2 regions of the Staphylococcus lloydii genome follow, and region 2 is predicted to be linked to the other one. Evidence: predicted binding sites of a transcription regulator. Region 2 holds the regulator's gene; the other holds the start of a gene.
The links. Region 2 encodes Rex, which represses fermentation and respiration genes when NADH is low (regulators of the CRP and FNR family bind a similar motif). Its sites were predicted from a motif close to TTGTGAAATATTTCACAA; they were not measured.
Positions count from the first base shown of each region.

Region 1 (12,414 bases), 260 kb from region 2:
ATTAGCAACGTAGTCATTTAAAACTTCATCTTCTGGTATTTGGCGCTTTTTCCCTTTTCCAAATACACTTACATTAGTTTTTAAATATGTTTGTCCATAATAACTAACAACAGAGTGTACATCATCGATAGTTCTTGATGGATCTATAATATAACTCGCTAACATAGCATCGAAAACTATTTCATTAATATCAATATTCAACCTATGCGCTACCACATACGTTTTTTTAGCATCATAAACAACCTTTTGCGAATCGCTACTTTCTAGCCATTGTACTAGTTCTTTATAGTCATTTATGTTTTGAGCATCAATAACGACGTGATGCGTACCATCAAAAAGCCCGAATTTTAAAATTTGATCTTTTAAATAATTCGTATCTTCTAATTCAAAATGTATTGTCGCTTGTTGTAAATTAGCAAAATCTATATTTGCAAAATCTTGTTCCACAGTTAATTCTAGCGCTTCATCACTCTCACTCGTGCCGTCCACATTTAATTGTTCTAATAGTTGTTTGAATTCTAGTTTTTTAAATAATTCAATTTTTTCTGTTTCATCATTATTTGTTGGCATTTCAGTATCTTTTAATGACACTGCTATCGGACTCTCACGGTTTATAGTGGCAAGCTGTTTACTCATTAATGCATCGTCTTTACTATTTTCCAGTTTTTCTTTTAACTTTTTACCAGAAACGCTATCGATGTTGTCATAAACACTTTCTACAGTTTGAAATTGATTTAACAATTTAATGGCTGTTTTTTCCCCAACGCCAGCTACACCAGGAATATTATCGGAAGCGTCACCCATTAAACCTTTCATATCAATAATTTGATCTGGCGTTAGTCCATTATATTTTTCCGCAATAAATTCAGGCGTGTAATGATCTACATCTGTAACACCTTTTTTAGTATAGTATATCGTCACATTATCACTAGCTAACTGTGTTAAGTCACGGTCACCTGTAACAATAATTGTTTCATACCCTGCTGAATGCGCTTCTTTACTAAGCGTACCTATAATATCATCGGCTTCATAATTATCTAATTCATATCTTTTAATGCCATATGCATCTAATAATTGACGGACGTATGGTAATTGTTCACTTAATTCTGGAGGCGTCTTTTGACGGCCACCTTTATATTCACTATAAGTGTCATGTCGAAAAGTTGTTTTACCCGCGTCAAATGCTACTAAAAAGTTCGTAGGTTGTTCTTCTTTAATTATTTTTTCTAATAACATCGCAAAACCATATACCGCATTTGTGTGGATGCCTGCCTTGTTTTGCAATAACGGTAAAGCATAAAATGCTCTAAAGCTTAAACTATTACCATCTATTAAAATTAATTTATTCACTTTAATTAACCTCCAGAACTAATTTAGTTATTATTTTATCATAATCTATCATTATACCGTACTTTTTACGCTAAATTTAGTAACCAAAAAAGCTCCTACAATTACAATAAATTGTAGGAACTTTGTTATAAAGTATCATCAAAAAATATAACTTTGAATGTTGACCCTTCGTTAGGTTTTGACGAAACGCTAATACGCCCTTTATGCGCTTCGATTATATGTTTCGCTATAGATAAACCTAGACCTGTACCACCAGAATCTCTACTTCTAGCTTTATCAACTCTATAAAATCGTTCAAAGATATGCTGTTGGTCTTCTTCTTTTATACCAATACCAAAGTCTTTTACGACTAAGATCGATTTTTGATTTTCTTCATACACTTTAACAATAATTTCACTGTTTTCCGGCGAATAATTAATCGCGTTAGAAACCAAGTTAATAACAACTTGTGAAACTTTATCTTTATTTGCTTCAATATAAACATTTGAATCAAGACTTGCGTTTATAGAAATTGATTTACTTTCTGCAATCGTTTGTAAACTATCGATATTACTTTGCACCACCTCAGCAAAGTTAAGTCTCGTCGTTTCAATTTCAGTCTGTTGTTCAACATGAGATAAATCTAATAGATCAAAAACAAGCGATTCAATACGTTCAGATTCTTTTAAAATAATATCTAAAAAGGCATTTAATGACTGTGGATCGTCTTTTGCACCATCTAGCAATGTTTCAGCAAAACCTTTGATAGATGTTATTGGTGTTTTTAGCTCGTGAGACACGTTAGCAACAAATTCTCGTCGTAAATTTTCTAATTTTTTAAGATTTGTTATATCGTGCAATACGATAACCATGCCGTATAAATTCTTTTTAGACTTCGATAGAATCGGGACACATGCTGTATCAAAATATTTTTCATGTACTTGACTCACGTTTAATTTCAACTGCTGATAAAGTGCCTTTTCCATTTTAAAAGCGTCCGTAATTAATGGTTGAACGTCATCGTCTAATATTTCTGTATAACTATGATGCTCTATCTCTATATCAGGTGTGAATACTTCGTAATAAGTTCTATTAGCTATTACAATTTCACCATACTTATCAATCATTAAAATTGAACTTGGGATATTTTCCAAAGTTGTTTTTAAACGATTAGATTGTAACTTTTGTTGATTATTTAATTTTTGTAATCTTCTTGCTAATTCATTTGTAGTAACAAATAATTCCCTTGTTTCTTTAACATTACTCTCTGGAACTCTAACATGGTAATATCCTTCTGCAAGTAATTGTGTTGCATATGTTACTTCTTTTATTGGCATAATATATGTACGGTTAATCATTCTAACTACTAAAAACATGACTAACAAGACTACAATAATTGTTAATAACAAATAGTACCAAATTTTCATTTGTAAATCATGTAGATTATTGTTAACGCCACTAATAAGTATCGTGTAATTACTCTTAGACGTTTCATAAGTATAACGATGTTGGCCTTTATATTTATCATAGCGTAATGACGTATCAGTCGTCATTTTTAAGATAGAAGAATTTATTGGGACCTTTGTCGTTTGAGAATATGTTTTTTTATCATCATCTTTGATTTCTATCGATAGTTGCTCATTTTTCATTAATTTAGTTAGTTCATTTTGCTTATTTTGATTTAACAAACTCACAAAATGCGTTGTTTTATGTTCGAGTAGTTGCTGTTGATTTTGCACTACTGTAGTATAAATCACGTGTGTAACAATAAACCCTAAGGCAAGAAAACTCACTATTGTTATCGTACATAAAATTATTAATAAACGTTGATGAAATTTCAACATTAATTTTTAGGTCTCTCTAACTTGTAACCTAATCCACGCACAGTTTTAATCAATTTAGGCTGTTTGGGATTGTCTTCTAATTTATCTCTTAAATGACTTATATGTACATCAACAATTCGAGAATCACCAGCAAATTCATAATTCCACACAGAATTCAACATGTGTTCACGTGTAATTACTCTGCCTTGTCTGTCTATTAAATATAATAATAACTCAAATTCTTTAGGTGTTAATTCTAACAATTCTCCATTACGGTAAACTTCAAAAAAGTCAGGTTTTATTTTAATAGACCCAATATGAATGTCCTCAGAACTATCTGCATTTTCATTTAACTCTGTTAACATTGCAGATCGTCTTAATATTGCTTTAACACGTGCAACAACTTCTCTCGGTGAAAATGGTTTCGTCATATAATCATCTGCGCCTAATTCTAAGCCCAATACGCGATCAAATTCATCATCTTTCGCAGTCAACATTAAAATCGGCACTAAATTTTTATCTGCACGAATTTGCTTACACACTTCAATACCGTCTTTTTTAGGTAACATAACATCTAATACAATTACTTCCGGTTTAACTGCATCAACTTTCGCCAATGCTTCTTCGCCATCATAGGCTACCTCTATATTGTAACCAGCTTGTTCTAAATTATATTTAAGCAATGTTACAATTGATTGTTCGTCATCAACTACAAGTACTGTTTGAGACATAACGTACCTCCAATAATATATTTACATCGTAATTATAACGTAAATTGTCAAAAAAATAATACAATTGACATTCATTTACATAATCTTAACATTTTCTTAATTTTTATAATATAAAAGTTTGTAAAATAAAAATAAGCACCCATTGAATCATCAAGGAGTGCTTATCACAAAACAAACTATTTCTAGTCTTTTATTTCACTTAAACAATTATTAGCTTAAGTTTTTAATTAATTCATCTGCGAATTGTGAAGTTGAAACTTCTTCTGCACCGTCCATTAAACGTGCAAAGTCGTAAGTAACAACTTTGGACGCGATTGTTTTTTCGATTGAATCTGTAATTTTATCAGCTGCTTCTTGCCAACCTAAGTGTTCTAACATTAATACAGCACTTAAGATTTCAGAAGATGGGTTTACTTTGTCTTGGTCAGCATATTTAGGCGCAGTACCATGAGTAGCTTCGAAAATTGCATGTCCACTTTCATAGTTAATGTTAGCTCCTGGAGCGATACCAATACCACCAACTTGTGCAGCTAATGCATCTGATACATAGTCACCGTTTAAGTTCATTGTAGCAACTACGTCGTGATCTGCTGGACGAGTAAGAATTTGTTGTAAGAAGATATCAGCAATTGAGTCTTTAATGATAATTTTGCCTTCTTTTTCAGCTTTTTCTTGAGCAGCGTTAGCTTCGTCTTTACCTTGTTCTTCAACAATTTGATCATATTGTTGCCAAGTAAATACTTTGTCAGCAAATTCATTATGAGCAACATCATAACCCCATTGTTTGAATGCACCTTCAGTAAATTTCATGATATTACCTTTGTGTACTAAAGTAACAGACTTACGGTTGTTATCTAACGCATATTGGATAGCTGCACGTACTAAACGTTCAGTACCTTCTTTAGATACTGGTTTAATACCGATACCTGAAGTTTCTGGGAAGCGAATGTTTTTAGCGCCCATTTCGTTTTGTAAGAAATCAACTACTTTTTTCACTTCTGATGAACCTTCTTTAAATTCAATACCAGCATAAATATCTTCAGTATTTTCACGGAAAATAACCATGTCAGTTTCTTCTGGTCTTTTAACAGGTGAAGGAACACCTTTGAACCAACGAACTGGTCTTAAACAAGTGAATAAGTCTAATTCTTGACGTAAAGCTACGTTTAATGAACGAATACCGCCACCGATTGGTGTAGTTAAAGGTCCTTTAATCGCAATTAAATATTCATCAATTGCTTCTAATGTTTCTTTAGGCAACCATTCGCCAGTTTCATCGTAAGCTTTTTGACCAGCTAATACTTCTTTCCAGTCAATTTTCTTTTCGCCGTTATAAGCTTTTTCTACGGCAGCATCGATAACTCTGCTTGCTGCTTTCCAGATATCTGGGCCAATTCCGTCACCAATAATATATGGAATTGTTGGTTCGTTTGGTACTGATAAACCGTCGTTGCTTTTTACAATTTTATTTACTGCCATCTCAAAAAACCTCCGAATATTTTTGTCTATAATAAATATTTATTATCTTTCTTCAATTGGTACATAAGTTCTGTTAACTTCGCCCACATAATGAGCTCTTGGACGCATGATTCTATTATCTTCATATTGTTCAAGAATATGTGCAATCCAACCTGAAGTTCTACTTACAGCAAAAATTGGTGTGAATAAATCATGTTCAATATTAAGGCTGTGATATACAGTAGCACTATAAAAGTCTACATTTGCAATTAAACCTTTTTCTTTTTTCATTTTGTCTGCAATTTTCACAGAAATATCAAATAATTGACTTTGCCCAGTTTCATTAGTGATTTTTCTGCTCATTTCTTTTAAGAACTTCGCTCTTGGGTCACCATCTTTATATACACGGTGTCCGAAGCCCATGATTTTTTCTTTGTTTTTAATTTTGTTATCGATATATTCATCAACTTCATCTTCTGATTTAACTTCAGCTAACATGCTCATTACACGTTCATTTGCCCCGCCGTGTAATGGTCCTTTTAATGAACCGACTGCAGCCACAATACCTGAATACATATCAGATAATGATGACACAGCACATCTTGCTGTAAATGTAGATGCATTAAATTCGTGGTCAGCATGTAATACTAACGCTTTGTTAAATGCTTCAACTTCGATATCAGTAGGTAATTCACCTCTTAACATATACAAGAAGTTTCCTGCATAATTTAAGTCTTTATTAGGTTTAACTGGATCTTTACCTTCTCTTACGCGTGCAAAAGCAGTTACTAATGAAGCAATCTTCGCTTGAATACGAATGCCTCGTTCTAACGTTTCTGCATCATCTTCAGTTTCAGCTTTAGAATCAAAGTGAGCAATGTAAGATACTGAAGTTCTTAAAGCAGTCATAGGGTGTACATTATCTGTCGCATATTCCTTGAAGTGACTGTACACTCTAGGATTTAACTCCATATAACTTAATAGTTTTTCTTTTAAAGTTTTAAGTTCTTCAGCGTTTGGTAATCTATAATGCCATAATAAAAAGATAATTTCTTCAAATTCAGCATTATTCGCTAAATCATCTATGTCATAGCCCGCATATGTTAATTGACTGTCGATGATTGAACTAACTTTAGTTTCGGCAGCTAGAACCCCTTCTAAGCCTTTTTGTACGTTTGCCATATTTAATTCCCCTTTTCTATTTCGTTATGAAATGGCTTACAAAAACTATTATATCCAATCAGAGATGATTTGTGAATATATAAAGCCATAATTCTTATTATCCTCATAAGAAATTTATTAAACTTAAATAGTGCTTTAAATCATTCACAAATACATTGTTTGCTATATCTACATTCTAATATTTATAAGCTATTACTTCAATTTATCTAAGAATTTAATTTAATTATCGTATATGATAACTAAATATGAATTAACACCTGTAAAATTACATATTAAATTTTAAAAATAGTTGTAAAATCTTTAATTGGATTGCATAATTAATACTAGATAAACAAAGGAGAAATGTAGATGAAAAAACAAGTATTAGACAGAGAACTTAGTAATCGTCATGTTCAACTAATTGCTATTGGGGGAGCAATTGGTACTGGATTATTCTTGGGAGCAGGACAAACGATTGCATTAACGGGTCCTTCCATTTTACTTACCTATATTATTATAGGGTTTATGTTATTTATGTTTATGAGAGGTTTAGGGGAAATTCTGGTTTCCAACACAGGATTTAAATCTTTCGCAGATGTAACGAATGAATATATAGGCCCATTTGCAGGTTTTGTTACTGGTTGGACATATTGGTTATGTTGGATTATAACTGGTATGGCAGAAGTTACTGCCGTTGCAAAATACATAAGTTTTTGGTTCCCACAAATACCCAATTGGATTAGCGCATTATTTTGCGTACTTATCTTAATGTCATTCAATTTATTAAGTGCCAAATTATTTGGTGAATTAGAATTTTGGTTCGCAATCATTAAAATCGTCACAATTATTGCTTTAATTGTCGTTGGTGCAATTATGATTATTATGGCCTACAAAACACAATTTGGTCATGCATCACTGACTAATTTATATAATAATGGTATTTTCCCTAAAGGCGTAAGTGGCTTTATGATGTCATTCCAAATGGCATTATTCTCATTTGTTGGTATCGAATTAATTGGTGTTACAGCAGGTGAAACTAAGGATCCTAAAGTAACAATTCCAAGAGCTATCAACAGCGTACCGATTCGTATCATTATTTTCTATGTCGGTTCATTAGCAGTGATTATGTCTATCGTTCCTTGGGCACAAGTAAATCCAGAAGAAAGCCCATTTGTTAGATTATTTGCACTCATCGGCATACCATTTGCCGCTGGATTAATTAACTTCGTAGTGTTGACTGCGGCAGCATCGTCTTGTAACAGTGGTATCTTTTCAAATAGTAGAATGCTTTTTGGTTTATCTAACCAAGATCAAGCACCACCTATGTTCAAAAGTAAAAACAAAAATGGTGTACCACATATAGCGATTATCGCATCATCATTTTTATTATTAATCGCAGCTTTATTAAACTATATTATTCCGAATGCAACACAAGTGTTTACTTATGTCACAACGTTATCAACGGTATTGTTCCTTGTAGTATGGGGGCTGATAACAGTTGCATATATTAATTATCACAAGCGCAATCCGGAAAAACACAAAAATGCAAACTACAAATTATTTGGTGGTAAATATATGGCTTATGCTATCTTAGTATTTTTCTTCTTAGTATTCTGCTTATTATTTGTTAACGTAGATACTAGAAGAGCCGTGTATATAACGCCAATCTGGCTTGTTATTTTAGGCCTGATGTATCTTAGATATAAAAATGCGATTAACAGAACTCAAAAATAATTAACTTACTAATGTAACTGTTAGCAATAATCGTTCAAACATAAAAGCAACTCATTGCACTGATTTAGTCAGTACAAAATGAGTTGTTTTTTTTATGCTTTTTGCAGTTTTGTTTACAGTTGACTACCCTGTTATAGAATGTCTAAGACCACTCCTATTATAGTTTCACGTGCCAAATATTTTATAAGATTAACTCACTTTTCATACTAAAAAACGTCAATCTCTATATTTACTATAGAAATTGACGTTTTTTTTTAGTAAAGCTTATTTACATATTAAAGCACGTTAGCGTAACCTTCGAATACTTTACCTTGGTTAGCATCGACAGTTACTAAGTTATCGCTTTGGATTTCAGTTGTAGCATTTTCAACACCAACAATTGTCGGAATACCTTTTTCTAATCCAACGATTGCGCTTGGTGAAGTAATACCATTTTCTTCTGTTATTAAACCTAATGCTTGTTCAATATATGGTATTAAAGTTTCATCAACTGATGTAGTAACGATTACTTTATCTGATAAGTCTACACCTTCTAAATCACTAGCACTGTTAGCTACTAATGTTTTACCTACTACTGAGTTACGCCCAACACCTTGGCCATTTGCGATTTCATCGCCTACTAAGTGTAATTTCATCATGTTAGTAGTACCTTTTTCACCTGTTGGCACACCAGCAGTAATAATGATTAAATCACCATTTTGTACTCTTTCAGTTTCAACAGCTGTTGCAACTGCGTTATTTAACAATGCATCTGTCGTTTTACGACCTTGTTTAACTACAGGATAAACGCCCCATACTAAAGCACATTGGCGTGCAGTTTCAGCACTTGGCGTAACGGCAATAATGTCTGATTTTGGTCTATATTTAGAAATTGTACGAGCAGTAGAACCACTTTCTGTAGCTGCGACAATAGCTTTAACACTTAAGTTTAATGCAGTGTGTGCAACTGATACACCAATTGCATTAACTAATGATGTTTCTACTAATTTTGTACGGTCAGATAATAATTGTTTATAATCTTGTGCAGCTTCAGCTGAAACAGCAATATTTCTCATTGTTTTAACAGCTTCTTCTGGATATGATCCTGCTGCAGTTTCACCTGATAACATTACTGCATCTGTACCATCATAAATAGCGTTAGCAACGTCACTTGCTTCTGCACGCGTTGCACGTGGATTACGTTGCATAGAATCTAACATTTGAGTTGCAGTAATAACTGGCTTACCTAGTTTGTTACATTTTCTAATTAAATCTTTTTGTACCATTGGCACAGATTCTGGTGGGATTTCAACACCCATGTCACCACGTGCTACCATTAAACCATCAGATACTTCTAAAATTTCTTCAATGTTGTCGATACCCTCTTGGTTTTCAATTTTAGGAATAATACTAATTGTGTCGTTTTTGTTTTCTTCTAATAATTTACGAATGTCTAATACGTCACTTGGACGACGTACGAAACTTGCTGCAATAAAGTCTACACCTTGTCTAATACCAAATTTAATATCTTCAGCATCTTTATCAGTAATACCAGGTAAGTTAACTTTTACGCCAGGTAAGTTAACTCCTTTTTTATTTTTAAGTTCACCAGTATTTAATACGTCACAAAGCACTTCGCCTTTTTCTTTATCTATTTGTTTAACTTGTAATTCAATTAAACCATCATCTAATAAGATATAAGAACCTTCACCTACGTCATTAATAAGGTTGTCATAAGTTACAGAGAATTTTTCTGGAGTACCTTCAACTTCAGTCATGCTAACGATAACTTCTGTACCTTTTTCTAATTCAATAGCACCGTCTTTCATATTATGAGTACGGATTTCTGGTCCTTTAGTATCAAGTAAGATAGCTACAGTTTTACCTAAACGTTTAGAAACTTTTCTGATAGTGTCAATACGTGCTTGATGCTCATCAAAGTCACCGTGTGAAAAGTTCAATCTGGCAACGTTCATACCAGCTTTCATTAATTTTTCTAACATTTCTTCAGATTCTGATGCTGGTCCAATCGTACATACAATTTTTGTTTTTCTCATTGTAATTGCCTCCCGAATAATTAAATAGATAGTTCTTTAGTTAAATTGTAAATATTGTGATCAAATTTATGCGTTTCTGCTATAAAAATTTCATCAAATGGTGTGCTTGTTAAATCGTTGTTTTTAATGCCGACACCTCTTGCTGTCTCACCATTCATCAATAATTCAACAGCATAACCTCCTAAACGCGATGCTAAAACTCTATCTGCGCCTGTTGGGCTTCCTCCACGTTGAATGTGTCCCAATACTGAAACACGAGCATCAACGTTAATGTATTTCGCTAATTCTTGGGCACATGATTCACCTGACATTACGCCTTCTGCAACCATAACGATAGAGTGTTTTTTACCACGCCTGATACCATGATCAATACGTTCTGCTACTTCTTTTATTTCAGTTTTAACTTCTGGAATAATGATAGTTTCAGCACCGACTGACATACCAGCCCATAGCGCTAGGTCACCACAGTCACGACCCATAACTTCGATAATAAAAGTTCTAGCGTGACTAGAAGCAGTGTCCCTAATTTTATCTACAGATTCAATTATAGTATTTAAAGCCGTATCAAATCCAATAGTAAAATCAGTACCATTAATATCATTATCTATTGTGCCTGGCACACCGATAGTTTGAATTTCTGAACATTCTTCACTAATGCGTTGAGCACCTCTGTAGCTACCATCTCCACCAATAACTACTAGGCCTTCAATGCCTCTTTTACGTAAATTTTCTATACCTTTTTTACGTACTTCTGCTTCTTTAAATTCTGGACATCTTGCAGAATATAAAAATGTACCACCACGTTGAATCGTATCACCAACTGAACCTAGTTCAAGTTTTTTAATATCATCGTTTAATAACCCTTGATATCCCTGATATACGCCGTAAACTTCAATATCATTATATATCGCTTTACGAACAACAGCTCTTACTGCCGCATTCATTCCAGGTGAGTCTCCACCACTAGTTAAAACCGCAATTTTTTTCATGACGACATACCTTTCTGCCTTGTATTTCTTACTTTAAAAATACCATAAATTCACATATGGTGCCATAAATATAAGGTTTATTAATTTATGTAAACGTTTTAATTATCAATATTTTTATAGAATTTAATAGGAAAGCGTTTTAATTATTTATCATTTTATTCAGCTAATTAAAAAATATAATTATAAAGTAAACTTCAAAAAAACCTCTCTAGTTTTTAGAGAGGTTCACTTTATTTTATTCATGAAATGACCCGATATTTCTGAATTTTTCATAACGATCTTCAACGAGTTCTTCAGCATTCATCTTATTCAATTCAGCTAAATATTGTTCAAATTTTGCTTTAATATTTTGTGCCTGTAATTCAACATCATGATGCGCACCACCTAGTGGTTCTTCAACAACATCATCAGCAACTTTTAGTTCTTGTAAATCTTTTGCTGTTATTTTCATTGTTTCTGCAGCTATTTTAGCTAAATTACTATCTTTCCATAATAATGCCGATGCCCCTTCAGGGGAAATAACAGAATAAGTACTGTTTTCAAGCATTAAAATTTTGTTAGTAATACCGAGACCAAGTGCGCCACCACTTCCACCTTCACCAATAACTATTGAAATAACAGGTACTGTTAACGATGCCATTTCTACTAAGTTTCTTGCGATAGATTCACTTTGACCACGTTCTTCAGCTGCTTTACCTGGATACGCACCTTTTGTATCAATAAATGTAAAAATAGGTCTATTAAATTTTTCAGCCTGCTTCATTAAACGAAGCGCTTTTCTATAACCTTCTGGATGCGCCATCCCAAAGTTACGATAAATATTATCTTTCGTATCTTTACCTCTTTGTTGTCCTACTACTGTTACGGCTTGGCCATTTAAATAACCAATACCACCAATCATAGCGGGATCGTCTCTAAAATTACGATCTCCATGTAATTCAATGAAAGAATCAAAAATTAATGGGATGTAGTCTAATGACGTTGGTCTTTCTTGTAACCTAGCTAATTGCACACGGTCCCAAGGTTTTAAATTTGTATAAACTTTATGAGTTTCTCTATCTAATGATGCTTCTAACATATCAATTTCTTCTTGTAAGTCTACATCATTTTTTTCTTGAGATTCTTTTAATGATTCTATTTTATTTTTAATTTC
Region 1 covers NZ_CP064056.1:1,185,429-1,197,842, reverse strand. Annotated here, with positions in the region: gene polA (DNA polymerase I) at 1-1,350, opposite strand, end outside; gene pnpS (two-component system histidine kinase PnpS) at 1,476-3,173, opposite strand; gene ISP08_RS05815 (response regulator transcription factor) at 3,173-3,883, opposite strand; gene icd (NADP-dependent isocitrate dehydrogenase) at 4,094-5,362, opposite strand; gene ISP08_RS05805 (citrate synthase) at 5,405-6,523, opposite strand; gene ISP08_RS05800 (amino acid permease) at 6,872-8,236, shown strand; gene pyk (pyruvate kinase) at 8,512-10,272, opposite strand; gene pfkA (6-phosphofructokinase) at 10,293-11,261, opposite strand; gene ISP08_RS05785 (acetyl-CoA carboxylase carboxyltransferase subunit alpha) at 11,497-12,414, opposite strand, start outside.
Region 1: ISP08_RS05805 (citrate synthase) is a predicted target of Rex. The motif match lies at 6,548-6,565, and genes of this name have one in related genera.

Region 2 (12,414 bases):
TAGCTAAAACTTTAGCATATGCTTTAAATACTTCATTATACGGTGTCTCATCATTAGCAGCTCTGGCAGCGACCGTATCACAGCAAGATCAGTTAATTATACCTGTTTTTGATGCGCGACGAGAAGCAGTGTATGCCGGCGTATATCAAAATAAAAATGGGGACTTTGAAACGGTCATGTCAGACCAATATATTACAATAGAAGATTTATTGTCATTCTTACATGCTGATAGTCGCCCCTATGTCTTTGTAGGTACAGACACTGAAAAAATAGCGCATTTATTAGATAGTGATTGTTTACCAAACTTACCACAAGCCCATGCCATGAAAGCTTTAATATCTAAACCCGTGAATATCCATGAATTTGTTCCAAATTACTTAAAGATTTCAGAGGCTGAACGCAATTGGTTAGCGAAACAGAACAACAATTAAACATTCGGTTAATGGATAAAGCGGATGTACCGCAAGTGTTTGATATTGAGCGGAAGAGTTTTGATAGTAGTTCATGGACAATAGATACGTTTTACCACGAAGTTGAACAAAATGATTTCGCATTTTATTTTGTTATAGAATATGACGAACAAATTGTTGGCTATGTCGGACTGTGGATTGTATTAGATAATGCTCAAATTACTACTATTGCTATAGATGAACAATATCGTGGGTATGGTTTAGGGCAATTACTACTTAAATATGTTATTGATTATGTACAAGAAAAGTGTGAAGCATTAAGTTTAGAAGTACGCGTAGATAATTATGTGGCGCAACATGTGTATCAAAATTTAGGTTTCCAATATGGCGGCAAACGTAAAAATTATTATGGAGAAGGCGAGGATGCATTAGTGATGTGGGTGAATTTAAATGACTAACGAAACATTAATTTTAGCTGTTGAATCAAGTTGTGATGAAACGAGCGTCAGTGTGATAGAAAATGGCACAAAAATTAAAAGTAACATTGTTTTAAGCCAAATAGAAAGTCATAAAAGATTTGGCGGTGTCGTACCTGAGGTGGCAAGTAGACATCATGTGGAAGGCATTACAACCACAATTGATAATGCATTAAATGAAGCACAAGTAACTATGGAAGATATCGATGCTGTAGCAGTTACTCAAGGACCTGGGTTAATAGGGGCGTTATTAGTAGGTATTAATGCTGCTAAAGCTTTAGCTTTTGCTTACGATAAGCCATTGATACCTGTACATCACATTGCAGGCCATATCTATGCTAATAATTTAGAAGATGGTATGAATTTTCCATTAATTGCACTTATCGTTTCAGGTGGTCATACTGAACTTATTTATATGAAAGACCATTTAAGTTTTGAAATTATCGGAGAAACTAGAGATGATGCGGTAGGTGAAGCCTACGATAAAGTAGCACGTACGCTAGGTTTAAATTATCCTGGTGGTCCACAAATAGATCGTTTAGCCAGTACGGGTAATGATACGTATAACTTTCCACGAGTGTGGTTAGAAAAAGAGAGTTACGATTTCAGTTTTAGTGGATTAAAAAGTGCAGTAATTAACGTGTTGCATAATCAACGACAAAAAAATCAAACAATTGTAGATGCTGATGTAGCTACAAGTTTCCAAAATAGTGTAGTGGAAGTATTAGTAGGAAAAGCAATACAAGCATGTGAAGCTTATGACGTTAATGAATTAATCGTAGCAGGTGGCGTAGCTAGCAATAGTGGTTTACGTAATGAACTTACTCAAGCATGTGAAGCTAACAATATTCATTTAGCTATCCCTTCAGCTAAATTATGTACTGATAATGGTGCGATGATTGGTGCAGCTGCCCATTATTTATATTTAAATAACGTCAGAGCAAATATGGATTTAAATGGTGATAGTGGTTTAGATTTAGAATATTTTGTTGATGAAGTCTAATAAAAATAATCAACATGAATGGCAATTTTTTCTGGAAAAAAGGGTATTCATATGACTAGTGATATTTAGTTAGATTATTTTTGGAAGGAGATAACATTCAATGAAAGCAGTACAATATTTTAATTTTCAAAATAGCTTAGCCGCATTAAATTTTTATGAGAAACATTTAGGCGCAACAAACATTAACCGTGTAGGTGGAGACCACGAAATGTTTAGGGATTTACCGGAAGAGTATCAAGTGGATGCTGATTTTACAATGAATGCCGCTTTTGAAATTTTAGGAGAAACATTTTACTGTAGCGATACAATGAAAAATAAAAAAATCGATAACAGTGGAGCAATCGTAGTGTTTAATTTTGATTACAACAATGAAGAAGAACGTGAAAAAGCAATTGCATTCTTCAATAAAGCTGTTGAAGGTGGTTGTGTGGCGACAATGCCACTAGATAAAACAGAATGGTCCCCATTATACGGTCTTTTTAATGATCCGTTTGGTGTCACTTGGATGATTAACGCAGAATAAATTAAGTTTTAAATGAAGTAATGAGGTCGAGACATGATTAGATGTCCGACCTCATTTTTGTATTGAGCAGGTTTAGCAAAGAGAGAAAAGATTATATTATTTTCCTATAACATTGCGTTTTGCACGTTCATAAATAAAATGTGGAAATTTAGTGATACGTAATAATTCAATCGCATTACGTGTATCAGCTTTTCCGTTTTTGATAGTAAAGTCGAAATGGATTTCATTATCCATAATAGATTCATTAAAGTGATAGTTGTGATACTTGTCCTTCAATAAATCTGCTAATTCGATATCATGTGTAGCTGCAATAATTGTGAATTGCTCTGAGTCATCGAGATAAGATAAGACAGATTCAGAAGCGGCGATTCGTTCTGTCGTGTTAGTGCCTTTAAATATTTCATCAATAAAACAATATACGTTTTGATTCTGTGGAATTTCAAAGAGACGATTAATTGATTTTAATTCAGTCATAAAATAACTATCACCAGAAGTTATGCTATCCTGATTAACCATAGCAGTATAAATTAAACCAGGTTTATATACGAAGTGCTGAGCCGTAGTAGTATTAACACTTTGGGCTAATAATAAATTTACGGCTAAAGCTTTCATAAATGTTGATTTACCGGAAGCGTTAGAGCCTGTAAGCAACATATTAAAGTCTAAAGTTAAACTATTTGGTACCGCACCGTTAAGAAGTGGGTGTACAAGCTCGTCAAAGGCTACCTTATCCTCTGTCGTTGTTTCTGGTACAGAATAAAAGTCTAGGCTTTTTCTCCATAATGCAACAGAATAATGATTATCTAGCATGGCAATATAGTCATAACAGGCAAGTACTTCGTTTTCATATCGTTTAAAGCTCGATTGAATTAAATGGAATAGAAAATAATCGGTCATTAAAAGCATTTTAATAAATCCTATAACCGTGAAGGCATCATTATCGGTAGAAGCCTTGCCTAAAAGCCAACTAAATCGACGCGCTACAATAAAATGTTTAAAATCTACATCAATGTCTGGTAACTCCTCGGAGTTACTTAATTTATAAGCTTTATTGACAACAGTTGAATTATAAAACATTGAATTTAAATCGTCTATATAAGTTCTTTTTAACATGCCACTTAAGGCCATATTATATATACAAACTAAGAACAGTAACATAATCCCCAAACCAGTGTTAAATAAAGTAATAATTATCGCTATTAAAGGCAAGTATGGAGCAAGCATATAAAAATTGTTACGTTTTACTGGCTGAAGTTGATCCGGAAAAGTTGGATAAATAGATTTTCCAATTTTAGCCAAGTGATAAGCGACGAAATTTCGGGTACTATTATTCTCATTAAACACGTGGAATAGTTTTTCGTTATTAATTTTTTTCATATGTCTCAATGCACATACTAAACGCATTTCACCAATAGCTGTAAAGTTAAAGTTCATCACACCAAATAATTTTGGCATATCTAAATCATTCCAAGTTTTATCGTCAATTAATGAATATGTATCATAATCATCTTTGTATAATTCATATTGATAATCGTGGCGGCTATTAGGTCTTGTAAATTTTTCTAAAGGTTTGATGTTGTCCCATAATGTGGGTAGTTCATTTTTAAGTCTAATGTTATTGACGGTTTCGGTAATGATAACTAATAAAATACTAGCTACGATTAACGCGAGTATGAGCCAAAGAATTGTTGGCATGGTATAACTGCTCCTTTTTATGTCTAGTCTATATGTTAATTGTGTCATTGATTATATTTAGGCGCAAGGCTATATGAAATTTATATTAATATGAATGTCAATAGGGAACGTGCGTACTTATTAACAATCAGTGTATAAACTGTGGATAAGTTATGGAAAAAGCTGTGGATTAGGTTGAATAAGCAAAAATATGGTAAATATAAAGTAACATATTACTTGTGGATAACTAGGATAACTTTGTGGATAGCCTTTATTAGCGTAATTAAGATGTGAATAAAAAAGTTAATGAAAAAAAGTAGAGAAAATGAGTTATCTCATTTTCTCTACTTTTTAATGTACACTATATGTTAAGATTCTTGTAATTTTTCCCATTCATTTATAGCATGTTCTAATTTATGTTCGGTCTCTTCTTTTTCAAGTGCAAGTTCATTGGATTTTGATGGATCGTTGTATATTTCTGGTGTTAATAATTGTGCTTCTATTTCAGTGATTGTGTTTTCGTAGTTTTCGATATCGCTCTCATATTGCGCTATTTTACGTTCTCTTTGGCGCTGTTCCTTTTTTTGTTCTTTTTGAGATAGATAAGAATTTGTATTGTTGCTTTCTTGGGACGATTGGTTACGTGTATGTTCAAGATTTGATTGTTGTGCAGCGAGTGCATGTTTTTCGGCGATTTTATCTAAATAATACTGATAGTCACCGATATATAAAGTACCTCCTGCGCTATCTAAATCAAATATTTTATTAGCTAATTGGTTAATAAAGTAACGATCATGTGATACGAAAATAATCGTGCCATCAAAATCTTGCAATGCTTGTTCTAGCATTTCTTTCGAATCAATATCTAGATGGTTTGTGGGTTCATCTAGGATTAAAACGTTATTACGCTCTAACATTAATAACGCAAGTTGGAGCCTTGCTTTTTCGCCACCTGATAAATCGTTAATAATTTTCTTCACGTCTTCTTGAACGAATAAGAAGCGGCCAAGAACGGCTCTAATGTCTTTTTCATTCATAGTAGGATATTGGTCCCACACATAATCGAGAATCGTTTTAGTAGATTTAAATTCGGCTTGCTTTTGATCATAGTAACCGATTTTTAGATTGGCCCCAGTTGTTATTTCTCCTGCTAATGCGTGTTGCTTTTCAGCGATGGTTTTAATAAGCGTTGATTTTCCTATACCATTTGGGCCAATAATTGCGATGTGATCACCTTTAGTTATTTCTAAAGAGATAGGATTAGTAATCGGTTCTTCATAACCAATTTTCAACTGATTAATATGAAAAACGTCATTACCCGTATTTCGATCAAAGTCAAAAGTAATATTTGCGCTCCGAGCATCAATAAGTGGTTTATCTATGGTTTGCATCTTTTCTAAAGTCTTGCGTCTACTTTTGGCCATACCTGAAGTAGAGGCTCTAGCAATATTTTTATCGACAAATGTTTCAAGCTTTTTAATCTCTGCTTGTTGTTTTTCGTATTCTTGCATTCGTTTTGCATAATATTTGTCACGTTGTTCGATAAATTGTGCATAATTCCCTTGATAATGTTGGACGTCACCTAAAGCTACATCATAAATTTGATTAACAATTTTATCTAAGAAGTATCTGTCATGGCTGATAATAACAATAGCACCTTTAAAATAGTTCAAATAACCCTCTAACCATTCTGTTGTTTCCATATCAAGATGGTTGGTAGGCTCATCTAATAATAGTAAATCTGGTTCACTTAATAACATTTGTGCTAATGATAAACGAGTCTTTTGACCACCACTGAAATCATTAATAGGGCGATCAAAATCCGCTTCATCAAAGTTTAAACCATGCAATACTGTTTTTATTTTACTTTCATATTGATAGCCTTCTAGTTGTTCAAATTGGTTGGATAGGCTTTCATACTTTTCAAGATGCGCTTTATAGTCATCACTATCAAAATCATCTGCATGTTGAGCCAACCAATCCGTTTCATGATTCATTTGTTGTCCTAATTTTTTTATATGTTCGAATGGTTTAGACATTTCTTGAATAACTGTGGAAGTTGTATTTAAAGTCATTTGTTGAGTTAAATAACCCAATTTTAAATTTTTGATTTTTGAAATATGCCCAGAATCATATCCTTCTACACCGGCAATAATTTTCATTAATGTCGATTTTCCAGCACCATTTCTACCAACAATACCAATACGTTCACCCGTCTTAATTTCTACATTTACATCGTTAAAAATGTCTTCGCCATCGAAAGATTTTGATATATCGTTTAGTTGTAATAATATCATGTTTTGTGCACCTCACTAATAGTTCTATTTTACCGTATATAGGTGTTAGATAAAACTACGATTGTTTATTTTTCTATTTTATTCATGTATAATATTGTGGTAATTGCTTACATTTATAGCTTTGTATATTTTCGTAATAATAGGGGGACTTAATTTTGGCTCATCAAAGTGATAAAATTCCTCGTGCTACATTAAAGCGTTTACCTTTATATTATAGGTTTGTGAATACTTTAAAATCAAAAGGCATAGATAGAGTGAATTCAAAAACGATTAGTGAAGGTCTAAATATAGATTCAGCAACTATTCGTCGAGATTTTTCATATTTTGGAGAATTAGGTAAAAAAGGATATGGCTACAACATTGATAGTTTATTGAATTTTTTTAAACATGAAATAAATGAAAATAATGAAATAAAAATTGCTATCGTTGGTGTTGGTAATCTAGGTAAAGCATTATTAAATTTTAATTTTTCCATACATGATGAAATGACAATAACAGAAGCCTTCGATATACGTGAAGATGTTATAGGAACCAAAGTTGGCAATGTTACGGTTAAGCATTATAACGATATAGCAACTATATTAAAAGAAGAAGAAATCGATGTTGTTATTTTAACCACAACTGAAAATGCTGCACAACAAGTAACGGATCAACTCGTACAGACAGGTGTGAAAGGCATATTGAATTTCACGCCAACAAGAGTTCATGCACCAGGAGACGTACAAGTTCATCATATTGATCTAGGTATAGAATTACAATCTTTACTTTTCTTTATGCGCAACTATGGGGATAAATAAATATTAAAGTTACCTTATGAGATAGTATCTGGCTGACATTATCTCATAAGGTAACTTTTTTTAGTTTTAAAACGCTGGGTTTATTAAATAGCAGATTAAAAGATGTTAAGTGTTCAATTTCTGTATATAAAAAAATCTCGATTACAATATTATTACAAATAGCTCAATGCCCTTGAAAAGCATGATAAAATCTAATATTATTATTCTTATTAATTTAATCGGAAAAGAGGGATTTATTTGACGTGGTTAGTCATTAGTGGGCTCATCGTAGGAGCTTTATTAGGTTTTGTTATGCAACGTACACGCTTTTGTTTAGCAGGCGGTTTCCGAGATATGTATATACAGAAAAGCAATAAAATGTTTTATGCCTTATTAATAGCTATTTCTGTACAAAGCATTGGATTACTTTTATTAACGTCTACAGGTGTTGTTACTATACCTACTGAATCATATCCTATCATTGGAACAGTTATAGGTTCATTTATTTTTGGTGTAGGAATGATATTATCAGGAGGGTGTGCGACAGGTACTTGGTACCGCGCTGGTGAAGGTTTAATAGGTAGTTGGATCGCATTAGTATTTTATGGATTTACTGCAGCAGTTACCAAATTCGGCTTACTATTACCTGTAATGGATAAAATTAATAAGCCGACAAACGTTAACGCGAGTATGGCACAAACGACTGGAATCCCTATGTGGGTTTGGGTTTTATTATTAGTAATTATAACAGTGTTTTTTGTAACTAAAACATTACGTAAACCAAAAGTTGCGGTACCAACTTTAAAACGTAAATTTACAGGCGTACGTTATTACTTATTCGAGAAAAAATATCATCCTTTCGTTGCTGCTATCGTAGTTGGTCTAATTGCATTATTAGCTTGGCCAGCAAGTGAAGCAACAGGCAGAATGGATGGTTTAGGTATTACAACGCCTTCAGCTAACTTAATACAATTTTTAATTAGTGGTGACGTAAAATTACTAGACTGGGGTGTATTTTTAGTTTTAGGTATCTTCTTTGGTTCTTATATTGCAGCTAAAGGAGCAAGAGAATTTAAATGGAGATTGCCAGATAAAAAGACAATAAGAAATAGTGTATTCGGTGGTATGTGTATGGGCTTTGGCGCATCAGTAGCCGGAGGTTGTTCCATCGGTAACGGTTTAGTATCAACTGCCACAATGTCATGGCAAGGCTGGATTGCCTTAGCTTCAATGATTTTAGGTGCATGGTTTATGAGTTACTTTATTTTTATTAGACCTATGAAAAAAGCTCAAAAAGCACAAAGCGCTTCAACAAATAGCGCTCACTTAAGTGGTCAAACACAAACAACGTAATAGAGAGGAAGATAAATTATGGTACATGAATTAGGCACAGTAGGAATGGTATGCCCATTCCCATTAATAGAAGCTCAGAAAAAAATGGTTACTTTAGATAATGGAGATGAATTAAAGATTGATTTCGACTGTACGCAAGCTACTGAAGCAATCCCTAACTGGGCTGCTGAACAAGGATATCCAGTAACGAACTACGAACAATTAGATGATGCATCTTGGACTATCACAATTCAAAAAGCATAAACAAAATTAACTCGGTTATTTATAATAGCCGGGTTTTTTATATCTAAGTATGTCTTTAGACTTAGTAAGATGGTAAACTATAAATTAAAAGTTTCATATTTCATAGCTAAAGCTAAGACGTATAAATATATAAAATTTTATTTTTTGCAACATAATCAATTTATCGAATGATATGATATATATTGTCGATAACTTAAGCAAAAGTAAAACACAAAATTTATAAGTGAATAATAGTATATACATATGAGTTGAGACATTTATTTTAACTACAAATATTAGGGGAACATTATTTTTAAAATCGGGCAATTCCCTTATGAATAATTAAATAAAGATATTACAGTTTTGAGGAGGCATACTTACCATGCGTGAGTGGACAAGAGACGAGCGCTATCAACGTTTTGAGGAAGTACCTCAAGATAAGTTAGAAGCATTAAGAGCGCAAGTACAACAATCTAACTATAAACAAATTTTTCATATTCAACCAGAATCAGGATTGTTAAACGATCCAAATGGCTTAATTTATTTTAATGGTGAATATCATGTATCGCATCAATGGTTTCCTTTAGGTGCCGTTCACGGTTTGAAATATTGGTACAATTATACGAGTAAAGATTTGGTACATTTTGAACCACATGGTCCAATATTGAAACCTGATACTAAAAATGATAGTCACGGTGTGTATAGTGGTAGCGCATTTGAATATGACAACCACTTATATTATATGTATACAGGTAATGCACGTGATGAATCATGGCAAAGACATTCCAGTCAATTAATTGCAAAAGTAAATCAAGACAAAACTATAAGTAAATTTCCTAAACCAGTGATTGGGCAACCACCAGAAGGTTATACAGAACATTTTAGAGATCCTAAGGTATTTAAAAAAGATGATGCATATTACGCGATTATAGGTGCTCAAAATGTCCATAAAAGTGGACGCGTCGTACTCTATCAATCAACTGATATAGTACATTGGCAATTTATGGGAGAACTAGAAACCAAATTGACTGAATTTGGTTATATGTGGGAATGTCCAGATTATTTCAATTTAGATGGCTTTGACATACTCATGTTTTGTCCCCAAGGCGTAGAGCCTGATGGTGATAAATTTAATAATATTTATCAAGCAGGATACATAATTGGTCAATTAGATGTAGATAATTTAGCAATGAATCATGCAGATTTTAATGAATTAGATAATGGCTTTGATTTTTATGCCCCACAAAGTTTTGTCGATGCACAAGGCCAACGTGTATTAATTGGATGGATGGGATTACCAGATGTAAATTATCCAACAGATGAAGAAAATTGGGCCCATTGCTTAACGGTACCAAGAGTATTGTCAATTGAAGATGGTAAGTTGAAACAACGACCAATCAAAGCATTAAAACAATTACGTTTTAATGAAGAAACTGCATTAGGCTATGCTAATAAATTCACACGTCAACTTCATCCATATGAGGGGAAACAATACGAACTAATCATAGATGTTTTAGAAAATGACACAACGGAATTATATTTTGAGTTACGTAGTTCTCGTCAGCATTCAACTTTAATCAAATATAATACGAGAGAACAAAAACTAACATTAGACAGAAGTGAAAGTGGCCCGTTACCAACTCCGGTAGAAGGTACTTCAAGAAGTACGATATTGGATACACCACTTTCGCAACTCCAAATTTTTATTGATACTTCAAGTATAGAGGTATTTTGTAATGATGGTGAACGTGTAATGACTGCGAGAATTTTTCCAGATGAAGATGCGACAGGTATAAAAACTTCGACAGAATCAGGACAGGCTTATTTAAAATTCACAAAATATGAATTGAAAGAAGGTTAATTATGGGTAAATTATATGCAATAGGCGAGGCATTAATAGATTTTATTCCTAATACGACAGATTCTAAGTTGAAAGATGTTGAAACATTTTCTAGACAGGTGGGTGGCGCACCTTGTAATGTCGCTAGCACAGTGCAAAAACTTGGCGGTCAGTCAGAAATGATTACACAACTAGGTCAAGATGCTTTTGGGGATATTATCGTCGAAACGCTAGAAGATATAGGTGTTGGCACGTCCTTTATTAAACGAACGAATGAAGCAAACACTGCGTTGGCGTTTGTGAGTTTAACAAAATCTGGAGAAAGAGATTTTTCATTTTACCGTAAACCTTCTGCTGATATGTTATACAACCGTGAAAATATAAAAGAATTACCTATAACACCAAACGATATCTTACATTTTTGTTCTGTTGATTTAGTAGACAGTGAAATGAAAGAGGCGCATAAGGCAATCATTGAAAAATTTAAGCAACAACAAGGTACGATATGTTTTGATCCAAATGTAAGATTGCCTTTGTGGGACAGTGAAGAGGCATGTAAGCGTGCGATAAGAGAGTTTATACCTCATGCCAATATCGTTAAAATTTCTGATGAAGAACTTTCATTCATTACAGATATTAAAGATGATGAGCAAGCAATTAACTGGCTATTTCAAAATAATGTTGAGATTGTTATTTATACTAAAGGTGCTGAAGGTTCAGAATTATATTTTAAAGATGGCACTAAAATAGGTCATGAAGGCATTAAAGTGAAAGCAATCGATACGACTGGTGCAGGAGATGCGTTTATAGGCGCAATGTTAAGTAAAATTTTGAATTTCGAAACTGTTAATTTAACACAAGAATTGAAGCAACAAGGTAAGGATATACTAGCATTTAGTAATTTAGTCGCGGCAAAAGTAACGACGAATTATGGCGCAATTGGGAGTATTCCTAGCTTGGACGAAGTTGATAAAAGTGAATCGTTAAAATAACTATAAAAAAGACTTGTTTTCAAATGAATGAAGACAAGTCTTTTTAAATATGAGATTAAGTGTTTTTAATCTTTTTAATGTTACGCACTGAAGCGAAACAAAATTCTTGGTTATCGAAATAAATAATACGATCTTTAGTGTTAACAGCAGAGACATTATTTTTGTTTATGACGTAACTATTATGGCACCTGAAGAAGCGGTCATCGAGTTGACTGAGTTCTTTTAAATTGCCATAAAATTCAATTTGTCTATTGTCTAAATGAGCTATTAACCGATGTGATTTGGAAGATGATTCAAAAAACATTACATCATCATAGCGTACATATACGGAGTTACTGCCTTGTTTTAGTTCAATAGTGTCGACATTGCTATCTTTAGATAACAATTTTAAGCGTGTTTCTGCCGTTTCAATACAATCAATAATGCGTGTTTTTAATTCATCCGGGTCATCTTTAAATATAAAATCCATAGCGGCAATTTTATAAACAAAGGTTAAATAAGTTAATTCACTATGACTTGTGACAAATATTATATTGCCAACAGGGTCGTGCTTCCGGATTTCACTTGCTAATTTAATGCCATTTATGTCCGCTTCTAGTTGAATATCTAAAAAATAACAACCGATATCATCCAACTTGCGGGCTTCTTCTAGTATTTCATAAGGATCTCCTGTTGCTTTAACAATTTCCATAGGCTTTTCTTCAATCATAATGTAGTTGTTTATAATTGAAGTCATATTATCACGTTGTCTTGTATCATCCTCACATATGAAAATTTTCATTATCACACATCCTTATGATTAAGTATTTAATATTTCAACCTTTTGAACAAAGTAGTTATTTTCGATT
Region 2 covers NZ_CP064056.1:922,810-935,223, forward strand. Annotated here, with positions in the region: gene tsaB (tRNA (adenosine(37)-N6)-threonylcarbamoyltransferase complex dimerization subunit type 1 TsaB) at 1-431, shown strand, start outside; gene rimI (ribosomal protein S18-alanine N-acetyltransferase) at 443-868, shown strand; gene tsaD (tRNA (adenosine(37)-N6)-threonylcarbamoyltransferase complex transferase subunit TsaD) at 861-1,889, shown strand; gene ISP08_RS04385 (VOC family protein) at 1,990-2,412, shown strand; gene ISP08_RS04390 (MutS-related protein) at 2,509-4,107, opposite strand; gene ISP08_RS04395 (ABC-F family ATP-binding cassette domain-containing protein) at 4,455-6,383, opposite strand; gene ISP08_RS04400 (redox-sensing transcriptional repressor Rex) at 6,539-7,180, shown strand; gene ISP08_RS04405 (YeeE/YedE family protein) at 7,418-8,512, shown strand; gene ISP08_RS04410 (sulfurtransferase TusA family protein) at 8,531-8,755, shown strand; gene ISP08_RS04415 (sucrose-6-phosphate hydrolase) at 9,117-10,595, shown strand; gene ISP08_RS04420 (carbohydrate kinase family protein) at 10,598-11,566, shown strand; gene agrA (quorum-sensing response regulator AgrA) at 11,622-12,347, opposite strand; gene agrC (quorum-sensing sensor histidine kinase AgrC) at 12,366-12,414, opposite strand, start outside.